DNA from 3 places in the uncultured Merdimmobilis sp. genome. Region 2 is predicted to be linked to each of the others. Evidence: predicted binding sites of a transcription regulator. Region 2 holds the regulator's gene; each other region holds the start of a gene.
The links. The regulator LexA, encoded in region 2, represses DNA repair genes until DNA is damaged. The targets are predictions, from matches to a motif close to CNAACANNTGTTNG.
Positions count from the first base shown of each region.

Region 1: uvrB (excinuclease ABC subunit UvrB) is a predicted target of LexA. The motif match lies at 2,989-3,002, and genes of this name have one in related genera.
Region 3: recA (recombinase RecA) is a predicted target of LexA. The motif match lies at 2,411-2,424, and genes of this name have one in related genera.

Region 1 is NZ_CABRJC010000016.1:18,563-24,371, reverse strand. It holds gene uvrA (excinuclease ABC subunit UvrA) at 1-887, opposite strand, end outside; gene uvrB (excinuclease ABC subunit UvrB) at 914-2,881, opposite strand; gene RDQ42_RS08080 (ABC transporter ATP-binding protein) at 3,389-4,426, shown strand; gene RDQ42_RS08075 (carbohydrate ABC transporter permease) at 4,445-5,377, shown strand; gene RDQ42_RS08070 (carbohydrate ABC transporter permease) at 5,390-5,809, shown strand, end outside.
Region 2 is NZ_CABRJC010000027.1:2,247-8,055, forward strand. It holds gene RDQ42_RS09695 (gamma-glutamyltransferase family protein) at 1-1,146, shown strand, start outside; gene typA (translational GTPase TypA) at 1,207-3,030, opposite strand; gene lexA (transcriptional repressor LexA) at 3,301-3,888, opposite strand; gene RDQ42_RS09710 (DUF4358 domain-containing protein) at 4,373-4,870, shown strand; gene hflX (GTPase HflX) at 5,015-5,809, shown strand, end outside.
Region 3 is NZ_CABRJC010000029.1:468-6,276, forward strand. It holds partial or broken gene RDQ42_RS09810 (MiaB/RimO family radical SAM methylthiotransferase) at 1-449, opposite strand, end outside; gene RDQ42_RS09815 (regulatory protein RecX) at 498-1,118, opposite strand; gene recA (recombinase RecA) at 1,121-2,218, opposite strand; gene RDQ42_RS09825 (YdeI/OmpD-associated family protein) at 2,588-2,809, shown strand; gene RDQ42_RS09830 (MarR family winged helix-turn-helix transcriptional regulator) at 2,932-3,393, shown strand; gene RDQ42_RS09835 (DegV family protein) at 3,432-4,277, shown strand; gene RDQ42_RS09840 (cytochrome b5 domain-containing protein) at 4,512-5,324, opposite strand; gene RDQ42_RS09845 (AAA family ATPase) at 5,545-5,809, shown strand, end outside.

The DNA of each region.
Region 1 (5,809 bases), on a different contig from region 2:
TTGGGGATGACCAAATCCGGGTCAATCTTCAGGAAGGTGCCCAAGCCGGTGCATTTTGGGCAGGCACCAAAGGGGTTGTTGAAGGAGAACATCCGGGGGGTGAGCTCCTCAATGCTGATGTCGTGTTCCGGGCAGGCGTAGTTCTGGGAAAAGAGCAGTTCCTTCCCCCCCTGCACATCGATGAGGGCCAGGCCGCCAGTGAGGGCCAGGGCCGTTTCCAAAGAGCCGGTGAGACGGGACTTGATCTCCTCTTTGATCACCAGCCGGTCGATGACAATTTCAATGGTGTGCTTCTTGTTTTTTTCCAGTTTGATCTCCTCGGAGAGATCGTAGAGGTTTCCATCCACCCGCACCCGGACATATCCGGATTTGCGGGCGCTGTCCAGCTCTTTGACGTGCTCCCCTTTTTTGCCGCGGACCACAGGCGCCATCACCTGGATTTTGGTGCCGGGCTCCAGTTCCAGGATTTTATCCACCATCTGGTCCACCGTCTGCTGGGTGATCTCCCGTCCGCAGATGGGGCAATGGGGCACGCCGATCCGAGCGTACAGGAGGCGCAGGTAGTCGTAGATCTCGGTGACGGTGCCCACGGTGGAACGGGGATTTTTGGAGGTGGTCTTCTGGTCGATGGAGATGGCCGGGGACAGCCCTTCAATGGAATCCACGTTGGGTTTCTCCATCTGGCCCAGGAACTGCCTGGCATAGGAGGAGAGGCTTTCCACATACCGGCGCTGGCCGTCAGCATAGATGGTGTCAAAGGCCAGGGAGGATTTGCCTGAACCGGAGAGGCCGGTGAACACCACCAGTTTATCCCGGGGGATTTCCACGTCGATGTCCTTGAGGTTATGCTCCCTGGCTCCCTTTATCACAATTTTATCGATAGCCAAAATTGATTACTCCTTTGTCGTCCTGGTTATTTCTGTTCCCGCAGGGTCTTAATCTTATCCCGCAGGTAAGCGGCGTGCTCGAATTCCAGAAGCTTGGCGGCGTTCTTCATCTCCACCGTCAGTTTCTCGATGAGGGCTTCCCGCTCTTTGTGGCTCAGTTTCTTCTTCCGGGCCTTCTGCTCGGTAGTTTCCTTGCTGGAGATCTCCAGCACCTCGTGGACGTCCTTCAGAATGGTCTGGGGCACGATGCCGTGGGCTTCGTTGTACGCCTGCTGGATGCTGCGGCGGCGGTTGGTCTCCCGGATGGCCCGCTCCATGGAAGGGGTCACCGCGTCGGCGTACATAATCACCTTGCCGTTAGCGTTTCGGGCCGCCCGGCCGATGGTCTGGATCAGCGACGTCTCCGACCGGAGGAAACCCTCCTTATCCGCATCCAGAATGGCGACCAAGGAAACCTCCGGGATGTCCAGGCCCTCCCGCAGAAGGTTGATGCCCACCAGGACGTCAAATTCCCCAAGGCGCAGGTCGCGGATGATCTCCATCCGCTCGATAGTGTCCACCCCGTAATGCATATAACGGATGCGGGCCCCCATGTTTTCCAGGTAATCGGTCAGGTCTTCCGCCATCTTCTTCGTTAAAGTGGTGATGAGCACCCTTTCCTTGCGGGCCACCCGCTCGTTGATCTCCGACAGCAGGTCGTCGATCTGCCCTTCCACCGGCTTGACCTCGATAATCGGGTCCAAAAGGCCGGTGGGCCGGATGACCTGCTCCACGATCTCGGAGGCGTGCTCCCTCTCAAAAGGGCCAGGGGTGGCGCTGACAAAGACGATCTGGTTGAGTTTATCATAGAACTCTTCAAATTTCAAAGGCCGGTTGTCCAGGGCAGAAGGCAGGCGGAACCCATACTCCACCAGACTGGTCTTGCGGGCGCGGTCCCCAGCGTACATGGCGTGAGCCTGGGATAAGGTGACGTGGGATTCATCCACAAAGAAGAGGAAATCTTTGGGGAAGTAATCCAGCAGGGTATATGGCGTGCTGCCCGGCGCCCGGCCGGAGAGCACCCGGGAGTAGTTCTCTATGCCCTTGCAGAAGCCGATCTCCGAGAGCATCTCAATGTCGTAGTTGGTCCGCTCTGCGATGCGCTGGGCCTCGATGAGCTTGCCTTCCTCCCGGAAGCGGGCCACCTGCTCGTCCGCCTCCCGGCGGATTTCCTCCAAAGCAGCTGCCATCTTCTCCGCCGGTACAATGTAGTGGGATGCCGGGTAGATGGCCACGTGGCTGACTACATTCTTCACCTCGCCGGTGAGCACATTGATCTCGCTGATGCGGTCGATCTCATCCCCGAAAAACTCCACCCGGATGGCGGTCTCACTGGAGTTGGCGGGGAACACTTCCACCACATCCCCCCGCACCCGGAATTTATTGCGGATAAAGTTGATGTCGTTGCGCTCGTACTGGAGATCCACCAGTTCCCGCAAAAGGGCGTCCCGATCCTTCTGCATCCCGGGCCGCAGGGAGATCATCATGTTCTGATAGTCTTCCGGGTCGCCCATAGTGTAGATGCAGGAGATGCTGGCCACGATGATTACATCCCGCCGCTCCGACAAAGCCGCTGTAGCCGAGTGGCGCAGTTTTTCAATCTCATCGTTGATGGCGCTGTCCTTCTCAATATAGGTGTCGGTGCTGGCAATGTACGCCTCCGGCTGATAGTAGTCGTAATAGCTCACAAAATATTCCACCGCGTTGTTGGGGAAAAAGCTTTTAAATTCGGAACACAGCTGTGCCGCCAGGGTCTTATTGTGGGCGAGAATCAGGGTCGGCCGGTTGAGCCGGGCGATGACGTTTGCCATGGTGAAGGTCTTACCGGAGCCGGTGACCCCCATCAGGGCGATTTCCCTCTCCCCCCGCTCCAATCCTTTGACAATCCGGTCGATGGCCTCTGGCTGGTCGCCGGTGGGCTGGTACGGCGATACAAGTTCAAAACGATCTGGCATTACAGCTCCTTTCTCCCAACAACTGCTGGGGACAAGTTCCTCCAGTCAACTCCCAAACCGGAATCACTGCAAACAACAAACAAAAAACAAAAGAACTCGAATGAATTCGAACATAGGTTCCTTAGCCTTACTACTATACCACATTGCGGGGATTCATACAACTAGAATGTTGTATTTTTTCACATTTCATTCGGGAAAAACTCCTTCCCCGCCAAAAACCCCAGATTTTTCCCCCTCCGGGCAGGCCGAGCTTTTGCCAGGGTAATTGGCCGCACCGCCTTTGGCCCCAGCGGTTGAAGAATCTCTCTTTAGGGAAGAAAAGTGGATTAAATCCGTATTCTTTCTTATTATACCTCTTTTTTCTAGATTCGCAACATTTTTAGGAATTATTCTTAGATTATTCCCCATTCTCCCACCAAAAAATTACCTGTTTTTTACCGGATGATGGCGGATTCTTAAACAAAGCTCTGGTAGGATGAATGCGTAATCGAAATGGGAGGTACTTGTATGTACAAGATTGAACTCAGAAACATCACCAAATCCTATGGCGGGAACCCTCCGGTCATTGAGAATTTGAATTTAGGCATCAAGGAAGGGAGCTTTACCGTCCTTTTGGGGCCTTCCGGCTGCGGCAAGTCCACCATCCTGCGGATGATCGCCGGCCTTGAAACGGTCACCCAGGGGGATATTTTTATGGACGGGATCAGCGTCCGGGACACAGCGCCCGGCGACCGGCAGATCGCTATGGTCTTTCAGAACTACGCCCTTTACCCCACTATGACTGTGCGGGAGAACATGGAATTCGGCCTGAAAAACGGCAAAATCCCCAAGGAGGAGCGGGACAAACGGATCCAGGAAATCTCCGAAATGGTGGGCCTGACCGAATATCTCGACCGCAAACCCCAGCACCTCTCCGGCGGGCAGCGGCAGCGGGTGGCCCTGGCCCGGGCCATTGTAAAAAAACCAGCTGTCTTTTTGATGGACGAACCCCTCTCCAACTTGGACGCCAAGCTGCGCAACCAGATCCGCACCGATTTGATCGAGCTTTACCGCAAGCTGGGCACCACCTTTGTCTACGTCACCCACGACCAGGTGGAGGCCATGAGCATGGGCACCGACATCGTCCTGCTGGAAAAGGGGGTTATCCGCCAAAGCACCACCCCCAATGAGATCTATCAGCACCCAGCCAATGTATTCACCGCCAAATTTATCGGATCCCCGCCCATGAATGTACTGGATGCCTCTGCTTTCACAGAATTGGGGGTCTCCCTCCCCGAGGGAACCCGCTATGTGGGATTCCGGCCGGAAATCGCCATGGTGGCATCCTCCATCACTGGCCTGACCGGCGACTATGTCGCCATGGAAGGGGACCTTCTCGCCCGGGAGATGCTGGGTGACCAAACCCTTTACAAAGTCCAGACCCCCTATGGGATTGTCCACGTAAAAATCTTTGACGACTGGGGTGTGGGGTACGGCAAGGTGACCATTGTGGTGAAAAAATCCAACCTGTTCTTCTTCGACCAGCAAGAACAGGCCATCGCCTAACGAAACAGGAGGGACTGTATGCTAAAAACGGAAGCGATTCTCCCCGCCGCCCAGGTGCGGGAAACGGCAAAGGGGAAACCCAAGCACATCTTCTCCAGGGCCTTGCCTTACCTGATGGTGGCCCCCTCCCTCACCATCTTCTCGGTGTTTGTCCTCTACCCCATCTTCTACATGATCTATCTCAGTTTCTTCAAGTGGAACATGATCGGCCCCAAGACCTTCATCGGCCTCAAAAACTTCACTGACATGTTTGCCGACCCAGAATTCTGGCAGGTGCTGGGGAACTCCTTCCAATACATGTTCTTTACTGTGGTGCTGTCGGTGGGGCTCGCCCTTCCCCTGGCGGTTTATCTGAAGGCCAACACCCGGGTCAACCGGTTTTTACAGGGAGTTGTGTTTACCCCTTATGTGGTCTCGCTGGTATCCATCTCCTTTGTTTGGATGTGGCTGATGGACAGCGACTACGGTCTGCTCAACTACTTGCTGGAGCTTCTCCACCTGCCTGCGGTGGGCTGGCTCAACGACCCAGATGTGGCCATGTATTCCCTGATCACCGTATCCGTTTGGAAGAGCCTTGGCTACAACGCCATGATCCTCCTCTCCGGCATGCAGAGCATCCCGCCTTACCTCTATGAGGCTGCCAACCTGGACAAATCCAGCGGAATGACCACCTTCTTTAAAATCACCCTGCCCATGCTTTCCCCCACCCTATTCTTTTTGACCTTGATGAACATGATCTCCTCCTTCAAAGTATTTGAGACGGTCAACATCATGACTTCCGGCGGGCCGATGAACTCCACCAATACCTTGGTGTACGACATCTACCTCTACGGGTTTTCCTACTACAAAATCGGCTACGCTTCCGCCATGGGGGTGGTCTTGATGATCATCATCGGCATCTGTACCATCTTCTACTTCCGCAGCCTGAGCCGCCGGGTCCATTACCGGTAAGGAGACATAGATATGAAAAAACGCATCACCTTCACTTCCGCGGGGAAACTGGTCTTCGACGTCTTCCTCTTTCTCATCTTCTTCCTCCCCTTCTATTGGATGGTGCTCACCTCCATCAAGACCATGGGCGAAACCCTGAAGATGCCCCCTTCCTTTTGGGTGAGCAATCCCCAGTGGGAAAACTTTGTCACCGCCTTCAACGCCATCCCCTTCTTGAATATGCTCAAAAACAGCTTGATTGTGGTGTTTGGCACCCTTTTCTGCCAGTGCATCACGGTGATCCCGGCGGCTTATGCCTTTGCCCGGTATGAGTTTAAAGGGAGCAAATTCCTCTTCGGGGTGACCCTGGCCACCATGATGATCCCCGCCCAGTTGATCTTCCTGCCAGTATTCCTGCTGTTTAGCCAGCTGGGCCTCATCAACAGCTATTGG
Region 2 (5,809 bases):
GTCTCCTATGCCTGGAAAGGCGCCTTGCAAAAATTCACCCCCATCTTCGGGGATCAGCCCTGCCACAAAGGCTGGTTTGACACCTTTATCAAAGACGGCAAAGCCCCTGAACCGGGCGATGTGTTTGTCTCCCAGGGCCACGCCGATACCCTGCGGGAGATCGGCCGCACCAATGCCGAGTCCTTCTACCGGGGCGCCCTGGCCGACAAGATCGACGCCTTCTCCCGGGAGACTGGCGGCTACCTGCGCAAATCCGACCTAGAGGCCTACCGCGCCGAATGGGTGGAACCCATCACCACCAATTATAAAGGCTACGATGTGTGGGAGATCCCCCCGAACGGCCATGGAATCGTCGCTCTGATGGCCCTCAACATCCTGGAGGGGATGGATATCAGCGGCTATGACCGGGGAGACGCCACCCACAAGATGATCGAGGCCATGAAGCTGGCCTTTGTAGACGGTATGCACTATGTCACCGATCCTCGGTACATGGGCGTCACCCCCGCCGAGTTGCTCTCCAAGGAGTACGCGGCCAAACGCCGGGAGCTGATCAGCGACACCGCCCTTCTGCCCGAGCACGGCGACCCCCACTGTGGCGGCACTGTCTACCTGTGCACCGCCGACGGCGAGGGCAACATGGTCTCTTACATCCAGAGCAACTACCGGGGCTTCGGCTCTGGCGTGGTTGTGCCCGGCACCGGCATCGCCCTCAACGACCGGGGCAACAACTTCACCCTGGATGAGAACCACTTCAACTGCCTGGCCCCCGGCAAAAAGCCCTACCACACCATCATCCCTGGCTTCCTGACCAAGGACGGCAAGGCGGTAGGCCCCTTCGGGGTCATGGGCGGCTTTATGCAGCCCCAGGGCCACCTGCAGGTGGTCACCGACACGGTGGACTTCCTGATGAACCCCCAGGATGCCCTGGATGCCCCCCGTTGGCAGTGGGTCGGCGGCAAGGAGATCCACGTGGAGCAGAACTTCCCCGAGGCGATCACCAAAGAGTTGATCCGTCGGGGCCACGATGTGAAGGTCCAGGCGGAGGAAACCTCCTTCGGTCGCGGCGAGATCATCTGGCGCAACGACGAAGGGGTCCTGGTGGGCGCCACCGAACCCCGTGCCGACGGCGTAGTTGCCGCTTGGTAACCCTGCAATTCCAATAAAAAATGCCCCTCCCGAATCTTCGGGAGGGGCATTTTTTATTGTTTATTTGCCTTTGAAGATGTTCTTCATCCGGTCGCTGTTGTTCAGGATGCGTTTGCGCAGCCGCAGGTTCTTGGGGGTGACTTCCAGCAGTTCATCCTCGCCCAGGAACTCTAAGCATTCCTCTAAGCTCATCCGGCGGTAGGGCACCAGGCGCAGTGCCTCATCCGAACCAGAGGCCCGCATGTTGCTGACATGTTTCTTTTTGCAGACGTTGACCGCTAGGTCCTCCGATTTGGGGGAGCAGCCCACAATCATCCCTTCATAAACCGGCACGCCGGGGCCGATGAACAGGGTGCCCCGCTCCTGGGCGTTGTAAAGGCCGTAGGTGATGGATTCGCCGGTCTCAAAGGCGATGAGGGAACCGACGGTGCGGCGGTCAATTTCCCCCTTGTAGGGCTGGTAGCCGTCAAACACCGCGTTCATGATGCCCTCGCCCCGGGTATCGGTCAAGAACTCGCTCTTGTAGCCGAACAGGCCGCGGGAGGGGACTAAAAATTCAATCCGCATCCGGGAGCCGGAGGGGGCCATGTGGACTAGTTCGCCTTTGCGGGCGCCCATCTTCTCCATGACCGAGCCCATGTACTCCTCGGGCACATCCACCAGCAGCCGCTCGATGGGCTCCAGCTTGGTGCCGTTCTCATCGGTCTGGAACAGGACGTGAGGGGTGGAGACCTGGAACTCAAAGCCTTCCCGGCGCATGGTTTCGATTAGGATGGAAAGGTGCATCTCGCCCCGGCCGCAGACCCGGAAGCTGTCGGAGGAATCGGTCTCCTCCACCCGGAGGGAGACGTCCTTGAGCAGCTCTTTAAACAGCCGGTCACGCAGCTGGCGAGAGGTGACGAACTTGCCTTCCCGGCCGGCGAAGGGGCTGTTGTTGACCGAGAAGGTCATCTCCACAGTGGGTTCGCTGATTTTGACAAAGGGCAGGGGGGAGACATCGGCCAAGTCGCAGATGGTGTTGCCGATGGTGATGTCGGTGATGCCGGAGAAGCAGATGATGTCCCCCATCTTGGCTTCCTCACAGGGGACACGTTTCAGCCCTTCGATCTGGTATATGGCGGTGATTTTGCCCCGGTAAGGCTGGATGGAGTTGTGCCAATCGCAGACCATGACGTCCTGGTTCTGGCGCAGCACGCCCCGTTCTACCCGGCCGATGGCGATACGGCCCACAAAATCGTTGTAGTCGATGGAGGAGACCAGCACCTGGGCGGGGCCTTCGATATCCCCTTCGGGAGCGGGGATCTGCTCCAGGATTTTTTCAAACAGAACCGAGAGGTCGCTGCCCAGGTTATCCGGGGAGACGCCGGCAGTGCCGTTGCGGCCGGAGCAGAAGATGATGGGGCTGTCCAGCTGCTCCTCGGAGGCGTCCAGGTCCAGGAGGAGTTCCAGGCACTCGTCCACCACTTCATAGGGGCGGGCGTCAGGCTTGTCCACCTTGTTGACCACCACAATGACCCGGTGGCCCAGTTCCAGGGCCTTCTGAAGCACAAATCGGGTCTGGGGCATGGGGCCTTCGGCGGCGTCCACCAGCAGGACAACGCCGTTGACCATCTTCAGCACCCGCTCCACCTCGCCGCCGAAGTCGGCGTGTCCGGGGGTGTCTATAATGTTGATTTTAACGCCATTCCAAACGGCGGAGGTGTTTTTGGCCAGGATGGTGATGCCCCTCTCCCGCTCCAGGTCGCCGCTGTCCATGACCCGGTCGGCCACAGCTTGGTTTTCCCGGAATGCGCCGCCCTGTTTGAGCATCTCGTCGACCAAAGTGGTTTTGCCGTGGTCAACGTGGGCGATGATAGCTATGTTGCGTAAATCTTCTCGAATCAAAATTGGAACCTCCCCAAAAGTTGCAGAGCTGCAACGAAATGTCAGTCGAATCCCCAGAGGGTTCTTCTCCCCGCCGGGCCTTTTTTACCTTGCTTATTATAAACCATTTTTGTACGATGTGCCACTGTTTTTTCAATTTCTATGTTATCTTTAACCAAACAGGGCCAGAGGAGCCGTTTTTTGTCTATTATATGACATTTTATGGCAGGCCAAACCAAAAAACGCCGCCAAATTTGGGGTTTGGCAGCGTCTGACAAGCGGTATGAATACCTATTCAAAAAAGCGCAGGACCGAAATCACCTTGCCTAAAATGGCGACCTCCTCCACGATGATGGGGTCCATGGTGTCGTTTTCCGGCTGGAGGCGGAAGTGGCCGTTCTCCTTGTAGAAGGTTTTGACGGTGGCCTCATCCCCCACCAAAGCGACCACGATCTCGCCGTTTGCGGCGACCGGGGTCCGGCGGGCGATGATGATGTCCCCATCCAGAATGGCGGCATTCACCATGCTCTCCCCCTTGACCCGCAGGGCGAACAGGTCTTTGCCCATGCCCCGGCGCACCCGGTAGGGGATGTAGTCCTCCACCTCTTCAATGGCGAGGATGGGCTGCCCAGCCGCCACGGTGCCGATGAGGGGGACACTGACGGTTTTTTCCACATTGAGGCGGATGGAGCGGTTGGTCCGGTCTCCCATTAAGATATAGCCTTTCGCCTCCAGGGAGCGCAGGTATTTGTGGGCGGTGGAAGTGGATTTGATGGAGAGTTCGCTGCAGATTTCCCGGACAGTGGGGGGGACGCCGTCATTGATCCGATCGGTGATATAACGAAGAACCAAGGCTTCCTTGGAATTGAGCTGATCCATGGTGGGAACCTCCTTTGGTGGGTGGCTTTTGTTCTGGTTACCAACAGTATACCAAACTTTACTGCAAATTTCAAACATATGTTTTTAACAAATGATGCCATTTAAGTTTAATCTTTATTCACAGGGGTTTAACAAACAATTTCGACCGGTGAGTATAATAAAAACATACCCGATCAACAGGCGCAGCCGCAGCGTTTGCGGGTATGCTCTACCCTCCTCAGAAAAACACACCTCAAACTGTGGAAAAGAACAGGCGTCGCCGCAGACGCTTGTTCTTTTTCATTGCAGGGGAATGGATGGCGAATGGGACAAAAAGGGAGGAGAACCTACAAAACGCCAGGTTTTCCCTGCTTTTTTTCTAAAAATAGGGGCAGGGGCATGGGGAATCCTTGACAGGAGGCGGGAAAACTGGATATACTACAAAGACAGGCAGTTTTCGCGTTTCTGTGAAAACCAAACGGAAAAAGGAATGAAGAGGATCCAAATGAAACAGTTTGTATCAATTGTAGCCATGGTGTTCGCCGTCCTGGTCATCGGCGGCTGCGGCGCCTCCAGCGGGGACCCGGCCACAACCCAAAGCCAGCCCGCACAGGAGGCCAATCCCGCAGGGGCCATTGAGAAAATCTACGAGACCATTGAGATGCGCGGCCTGGTGGATGCCCAGGATGAAGACGTGACCGACCGTTTCCAGATGAACCTGGAGAATATAGAAAGCTACAACATCCGCTATTCCCTGGGGCGGTTCGGGGTGGCGGACACCTTTATTATCAAACCGGCAGAGGGCAAGGAAAGCGATGTGTGGGACGACCTGGCGGCGGTCAAAAACGCCCGTATCGAAGAATTTGAGAAGTATGATATTTTGGGCGCCTATGAAATCTCCAAGGATGCGGAGATCTACACCAGGGGCGATTACGTCATCATGGTGATGCACCAGGACAACGACGCGGCAAAAAAAATTATTGAGGAATACATCCCCGCATAGGGGGTCGGCCCTGCCAAGACGGCGGGGCTGTTTTTGTTTTATCTCCACAGGGGTTTGCGGTTGCGGAATTGGAAAAACTAAGATACAATGGTTCCAAAGAAATATAGAAATACAGTGCGCCAGCCAGGCGCAGGAGGAAATAGAATGTACGAAAATGAGATAAAACCGCAAACTGCCGTCCTGGTGGCGGTGGACACTGGGGAATACGACATCGATGTCTCCCTGGATGAGCTGGAGGAGCTGGCGGCCACCGCCGGAGCCCAGGTCATCGGACGGATGGTGCAGAAGCGCACCGACATGGATGTCGCCACCTGCATCGGCTCCGGGCGGCTGGCGGAACTGGCCCTCTTCTGCGAGAACACCCAGGCGGACATGGTGATCTTTGACCACGAGCTGACCCCTGCCCAGCTGCGCAACATCGAGGACGCCTGTGATACCTCGGTGCTGGACCGCACCATGCTGATCTTGGACATCTTCGCCCAGCGGGCCCGCTCCGGCGAGGGAAAGCTCCAGGTGGAACTGGCCCAGCAGCGGTACTTGTTGCCCCGGCTGGCCGGTCTTGGCAACATCCTCTCCCGGCAGGGGGGAGGCATCGGCACCCGGGGCCCTGGCGAAACCAAGCTGGAAACCGACCGGCGGCACATCCGCGCCCGGATTCACGCCCTGGAGGAACGGTTGGAAAGCCTGACCCGCCACCGGGAAAACCTGCGGGCCCGCCGCAAAAAGGACGGTGTCACCACCGTGGCCATCGTGGGGTACACCAATGTGGGGAAATCCACCCTGCTCAACGCCCTGACTGACGCGGGGGTGCTGGCGGAGGACAAGCTGTTCGCCACCCTGGACCCCACTGCCCGGGCCTTGCTGCTGCCCGACGGCCGCAGCGTCATGCTCATCGACACTGTTGGGCTGGTGCGCCGCCTGCCCCACCATTTGGTGGAG
Region 3 (5,809 bases), on a different contig from region 2:
TTCACATAGGCGAAGAAGGGCGCATTGGCCAGCACCCGGTTGCCGCTTAAGGGCATCAGGGTCTTGTCGGCAAAGGAGACGACCCGCTCCCCTGCCAGCGCCTGTTTAATGGCCTTGACGATTTCCCCGTTGCAGCCGATGCCCAGCACCACATCCGCCTCGGGGATCTCCAGAGCCACTTCTTTTTGGTACCGCTCGGCCAGGCAGCCGGTAACCACCACCACCTTGATTTTTCCCTCCGCCTTCATTTGGCAGAACTCCAAAATCGTCTCGATGGATTCCTTTTTGGCGTCCTCAATGAAGCCGCAGGTGTTGATGATGACCACGTCGCACTGCTCGGCGTCGGCGCAGAGCTCAAACCCATTTTCCTGGATCAGGGCCAGCATGATTTCCGCGTCCACCTGGTTCTTGGAACAGCCCAGGGAGACCATGCCCACTTTATATGCCATAGTTGTATTCTCTCCATTCCGCCGGGTTCCCGGCAACTTGGGAAAAGGCTAATCCGCCTCTTCCTCTTCCATGACCCGCCGGATGGCGGATTTAATCTGGTCGTAGGAATACCCCAGCCGGGAAAGGGCCCCGACTGTTTTATTCCAGCCTTTTTCTTCCCCCAGGTACCGCAGGTATTTGCGGCGGATGACCCCCTCCAGCTGGGACTGGGTCTCCTCCTCGTCGAACTGGGCGGCGGCCTCCCGGCAGATGTCCTGGGGGATGCCCCTCCTTTGCAGCTCCTGCTCGATCCGCCGGGGGGAATAATGCTTTAGGTTGTATAGATCCCGGGCGCAGCAGAAGGCATAGTCCCCGTCGTTGACCAAGCCCAGCTCCTCCATCCGGTCCACCGCCGCCTGGGAAGCCCCCTCATCGGCGTAGCGGGAGAGTTTCTCCTTCAGCTGATGGGCGGTATATCCCCGGGCGGAGAGGAGCCGCAGCGCCCGCTCTTTGGCGGTTTTATAATCGGATTCCCGGCGCAGCGCCTCCAATTCCTCCACCGAAAGATCCATCCCCACCGCCAAGCGAGCGGTGTAAAAGACCTCTTCGTGCAGCGAAAAAAGGTACTGCCCCTCCACGCTTACGGCGTAGCGGCCCCGTTTGGTCCGGGAAAGGTCGGTGATCCGCATCCTTACGCCTCATCCTCCACCGTGATGTCAATTTTGGCAGTGGAAGGCGCAGGAGCCGGGGCGGGAGCTGCCGCTGCCGGAGCTTTTCCACCTTTTTTGGCAGGTTTCCCGGTCAGTTTGTCGGCGTTCTCCCGGATCTTCTGGGCCAGTTCCTCCACAATATCGGGGTGTTCCTTCAGGTATTCCTTCAGGTTGTCGCGGCCCTGGAACCGGGCGTCGCCATAGGTGAACCAGGCGCCGGATTTGTTGATGATGTCCAGCTTCACCGCCATATCCAGGATCTCCCCTTCTTTGGAGATGCCCTGGCCGTACATGATGTCAAACTCCGCCTCTTTAAAGGGCGGGGCCACCTTGTTTTTCACCACTTTCACCCGGGTGCGGTTGCCCACCACCTCGCCGTTCTGCTTCAGCTGTTCCACCCGGCGGACATCCAGCCGCACCGAGGAATAAAACTTCAGGGCCCGGCCACCGGGGGTGGTTTCCGGGTTGCCGTAGACCACGCCGATCTTCTCCCGCAGCTGGTTGATGAAGATAGCCACACAGTTGGATTTGCTGATGGCACCGGTCAGCTTGCGCAGGGCCTGGCTCATCAGGCGGGCCTGGACACCCACATGGGAGTCGCCCATCTCCCCTTCGATCTCCGCCTTGGTGACCATGGCGGCCACCGAGTCCACCACCACCACATCGATGGCACCGGAGCGGACCAAGGCTTCGGCGATCTCCAGCGCCTGCTCACCGGTGTCCGGCTGGGAGACCAGCAGGGAATCGATGTCCACCCCCAACGCCTGGGCATAAACCGGATCGAGGGCATGCTCCACATCGATGAACACCGCGTCGCCGCCCATCTTCTGGGCCTCCGCCACGATGTGCAGGGCGACGGTGGTCTTGCCGGAGCTCTCCGGCCCATAGATCTCGATGATGCGGCCTTTGGGCACACCGCCGATGCCAAGGGCGATATCCAGCGCCAGCGACCCGGTGGGGATGGCCTCCACATTCATGGTGGAATTCTGCCCCAGGCGCATCACCGCGCCCTTGCCGAATTGTTTTTCAATTTGGTTCAGCGCAGTTTCCAGCGCTTGTGCCTTGTCCTTGTCTGCCATAGGCGTTTTCTCCTCCATCATCCAGCGGCGCAGCCCAAGGCGGCGCAGTGGCGTTTGTTTTCTCAATTTCTTGTGTGTCACAGGGCAAATATGTGCGGCCGGGCAAGGGTTCTTCCCCTTCTTCTCCCCAGCCCACATTACAGACATTATAGCTCACCAGGCGGCTAAAATCAACCGGATTGCAGAAAATAAGGAATATTTGTTCGCGATATATCCTGGCAAATTAGTCGGAAAAAATCCCCTGTATCCCACCAAAATACTAAGAGAGGGACACTCCTGTTCCCATTCCCCAAAAATTTGCGGAAAAGCCGCATCTTTCGCCGCCATTTGGGTCAAACTAACACCAAACAGCCCAAAGGAGGTGATTGTTTGCAGAACTATGGAGAACCGGAGATTATCCCCATCAATTTCAGCATGGCTTTGGCGGAGAACCCGGCGGCCCAGCACTTTTTTGCCTGCCTCTCCCCCGAAGATAAAGCGGGTTTTATCAACGTGGTGGCCAGCGCCCCGGATGAAGAGACCATGACCCAGCAGCTGGCCCGGGCCATCGACCTTTTGCAAAACGAAAACCGGGACTACTACAGCCTATAACCCCTCATCCGGCGGCCGTTTGTGCCGCCGGTTTTGTTTCAGCCCCGCTTTACAACCCCATCCGTTTGTGTTATGATACAATTGTTTTGAAGTTCAAACTATTTTGGGAAGGGGATGAAAGGATGCCGGAGGACAGCTATACCCAGCTCAATGATTTTCTGGTCAACCTGTTCAACGACATACTGCGCATTGAAGAGCACTGCCTGAGCAGCAACGAGTTTAAAAACCTCTCCATCAAGGAGATTCACATCATTGAAGCGGTGTGCAACGCCTCCCAAACCGGTGGGGACAACCGGGCCAGCGCCATCGCCGAAGCATTGGGGGTCACCGCCGGCACGTTGACGGTGGCGGTCAACACCTTGGAACGCAAAGGTTACCTGGAGCGGCAGCGGGACAGCGGGGACAAACGGGTGGTCCGCCTCTTCCCCACCCAATCCGCCTTGGAGGTCAACCGGATTCACAGCCACTTCCACCACGAGATGGCCGCCTCGATCATTGAAGTTCTGAACCCGGAGGAACTAGTGGCCTTGACACGGGGCCTTCACTCCATCCAGCGGTATTTCAAAAACAAAGAAAAAACCTAAGCCCCAGCGGGTTCCGCAGGGCGGAAAGGCAAACAGTTATGGCAATTCGCATCATCACCGACAGCACCTGTGATTTCACCCCTCAAGAGGCCCAGCGCCTTCACATTGATGTGCTGCCGTTAAAGTTGATTTTCGACGGGCAGGAATATGCCGACGGCACCGGTATGGGCCGGCGGGAATTCTATGACCGGCTGCGCCAGGCTAAGTCCCTGCCCACCACCAGCCAGGTCAACCCGGAGGCATTTCTCTCCCTATTTCAAACTTACCGGGCCCAGGGGGATGAGATTGTGGTCCTCACCCTGTCCAGCCAGATCAGCGGCACCTACCAATCGGCGGTGATCGCCGCCCAAATGGCTGGGGAAGAGGGGATTTTCCTGGTGGATTCCCACAGCGCCACCTTTGGCATGGCCCTGCTGCTCACCCAGATGGCGCGGATGCGGGACGAGGGCACTTCCGCCCGAGAGATCGCCGCCAAAGCGGAGGAACTCAAAGGCCGGATGAAATTTTTTGCCATGGTGGACACCCTCAAATTCCTGAAAATGGGGGGACGCCTCCCCGCCGCCACTGCGGTCATCGGGGAACTGCTGGGGGTGAAGCCTCTTGTCTCCCTGGTGGATGGAAAATTGGAGGCTGTGGCCAAAGCCCGAGGCTCTTCCGGGGCCTTCCAATGGATGCTGGACCAGTACCGGGCCTGTCCCGCCGATCCGGATTACCCGATCGCTCTCGCCCACGCCGATTCCCCGGAGGGCCTCAACCAGTTTGTTCAGCTGTTGCGCCAGCAGGGCGTGGACTGCACGGGCGCCGTCCAGGTGGAGGTGGGGACGGTCATCGGCGCTCACGCTGGGCCGGGTGCAGTGGGCTTTGCTTACATCGCCCGACCCTAAATGCAGCGGCTACGTACCGCCCGCCGGCGGGTTGGACTCCAAGCTTCGGACGGGAATGGCTGGCCCATTGGATCCATTTGGGGGCAAAGCCCTCCACAGCTGACAGCGCGATAAAGCCCCTCTGCTCCTTGGGGAGCAGAGGGGCTTTATCCTTCCACCCGAACACAATCTAGGAAAGGCGGAACCCATCGGCCGGGGCTCGGGTTCTGCCGGCTTTTTTTATCAAAGTGCCCCCTAAAACCCTTTCTTTTGGGAGGGGCGCAGGCGGCCCACCACAGGTAGGTTCTCCAAAAGCATCTGCAAACCCTCCGGGTGGTTTTCCAGCAGGCGGTCAGTCACATCTTGGCCCGCTAATATGCCGTGGTGGCTCCCCGCCCGCCAGGAAGGATGGGCGGTCACATCAAATACATACCCCGCTGCCGCGATGTAGGCTGGCCGGCCCCCCATCCCATTGTAAAACCGTGCCAGCTCTTGGGGAGTAAAGGTCTTGTTGGGCTGGTACTCCACACCGCCGCCCAATTCCTCGGGCAGATCGTCCTCCACATGCTGGGCTGTGGGGGTGCCATCCCCGTTGTACACCCCAGTGCGGAAAGGGGAAAAGCTCCGGGAAAAGTTCCCTGGCTGGCTGCGGGGGGTGGGGGTCTTCTCCACCGGCGGCTGTTGTTGCTGCCGGGAAAACTGCTGGAACCGGTTCTGCTGCTGCGGCTGCTGCTGGGATTGGCTCTGGACATACTGAAAAATCCGCCCCATCCGCTGGGCGATACCCTGGGTGCGGTTGATGGCCCACATGGGCCGCGGGCGCAGCATGGAGGGGCGCATCATCCGCTGTACATTGTTGATCGAGCGCTGGGCCATCCGCACCGATTGCAGATTGAGCCGCGCCTCCCGTTCCCCCAGCCGGATAGCGGAGAGTTGGCGTTTTACGTTGCCCAGCTGCATCTGCAGGTCCTTCATCTCCCGCTGCACCCCGGTTTTGCTCCAAGCATTTAAAAAAATATCGATTTCCCGGTTTAGGTCTTCTATCATACGGTCCAATTGTTCCTGCATGCAATCCACTCCCTTGTCGTTTGGCCTTGTTCCCCATTGTATGCAGGGGAAGTCTCAAATAGAATCGCCAAAAACAGGGGTACATTATCATCAATCTATCTAAAATTTTACAATATAATATCTATTTTATATTGTATGTTGTATAATTTTGTGCTATCCTTAAAGAAAGGATCAACTGCGCACCAGCGATGATCCGCCTATGAGAAAGAGAGGGATCCACATGAGCAACAACACCATCATCACCATCGGCAGACAATACGGCAGCGGAGGCAAGGCCATCGGCGAGCAGCTGGCCAAGGAGCTGGGCATCCCCTTCTATGATAAAGAATTGATTGCCCTTGCCGCAGAAAAAAGCGGCATGAGCGCAGATTTGTTAAAAGAAGTGGATGAACGGGCCAGCAACAGCTTGCTGTACTCCCTATCCACTGGCATGGTCAACCTGCATACCGGCTCCGGCACCTTCTTCTACAATCTGCCCATGAACG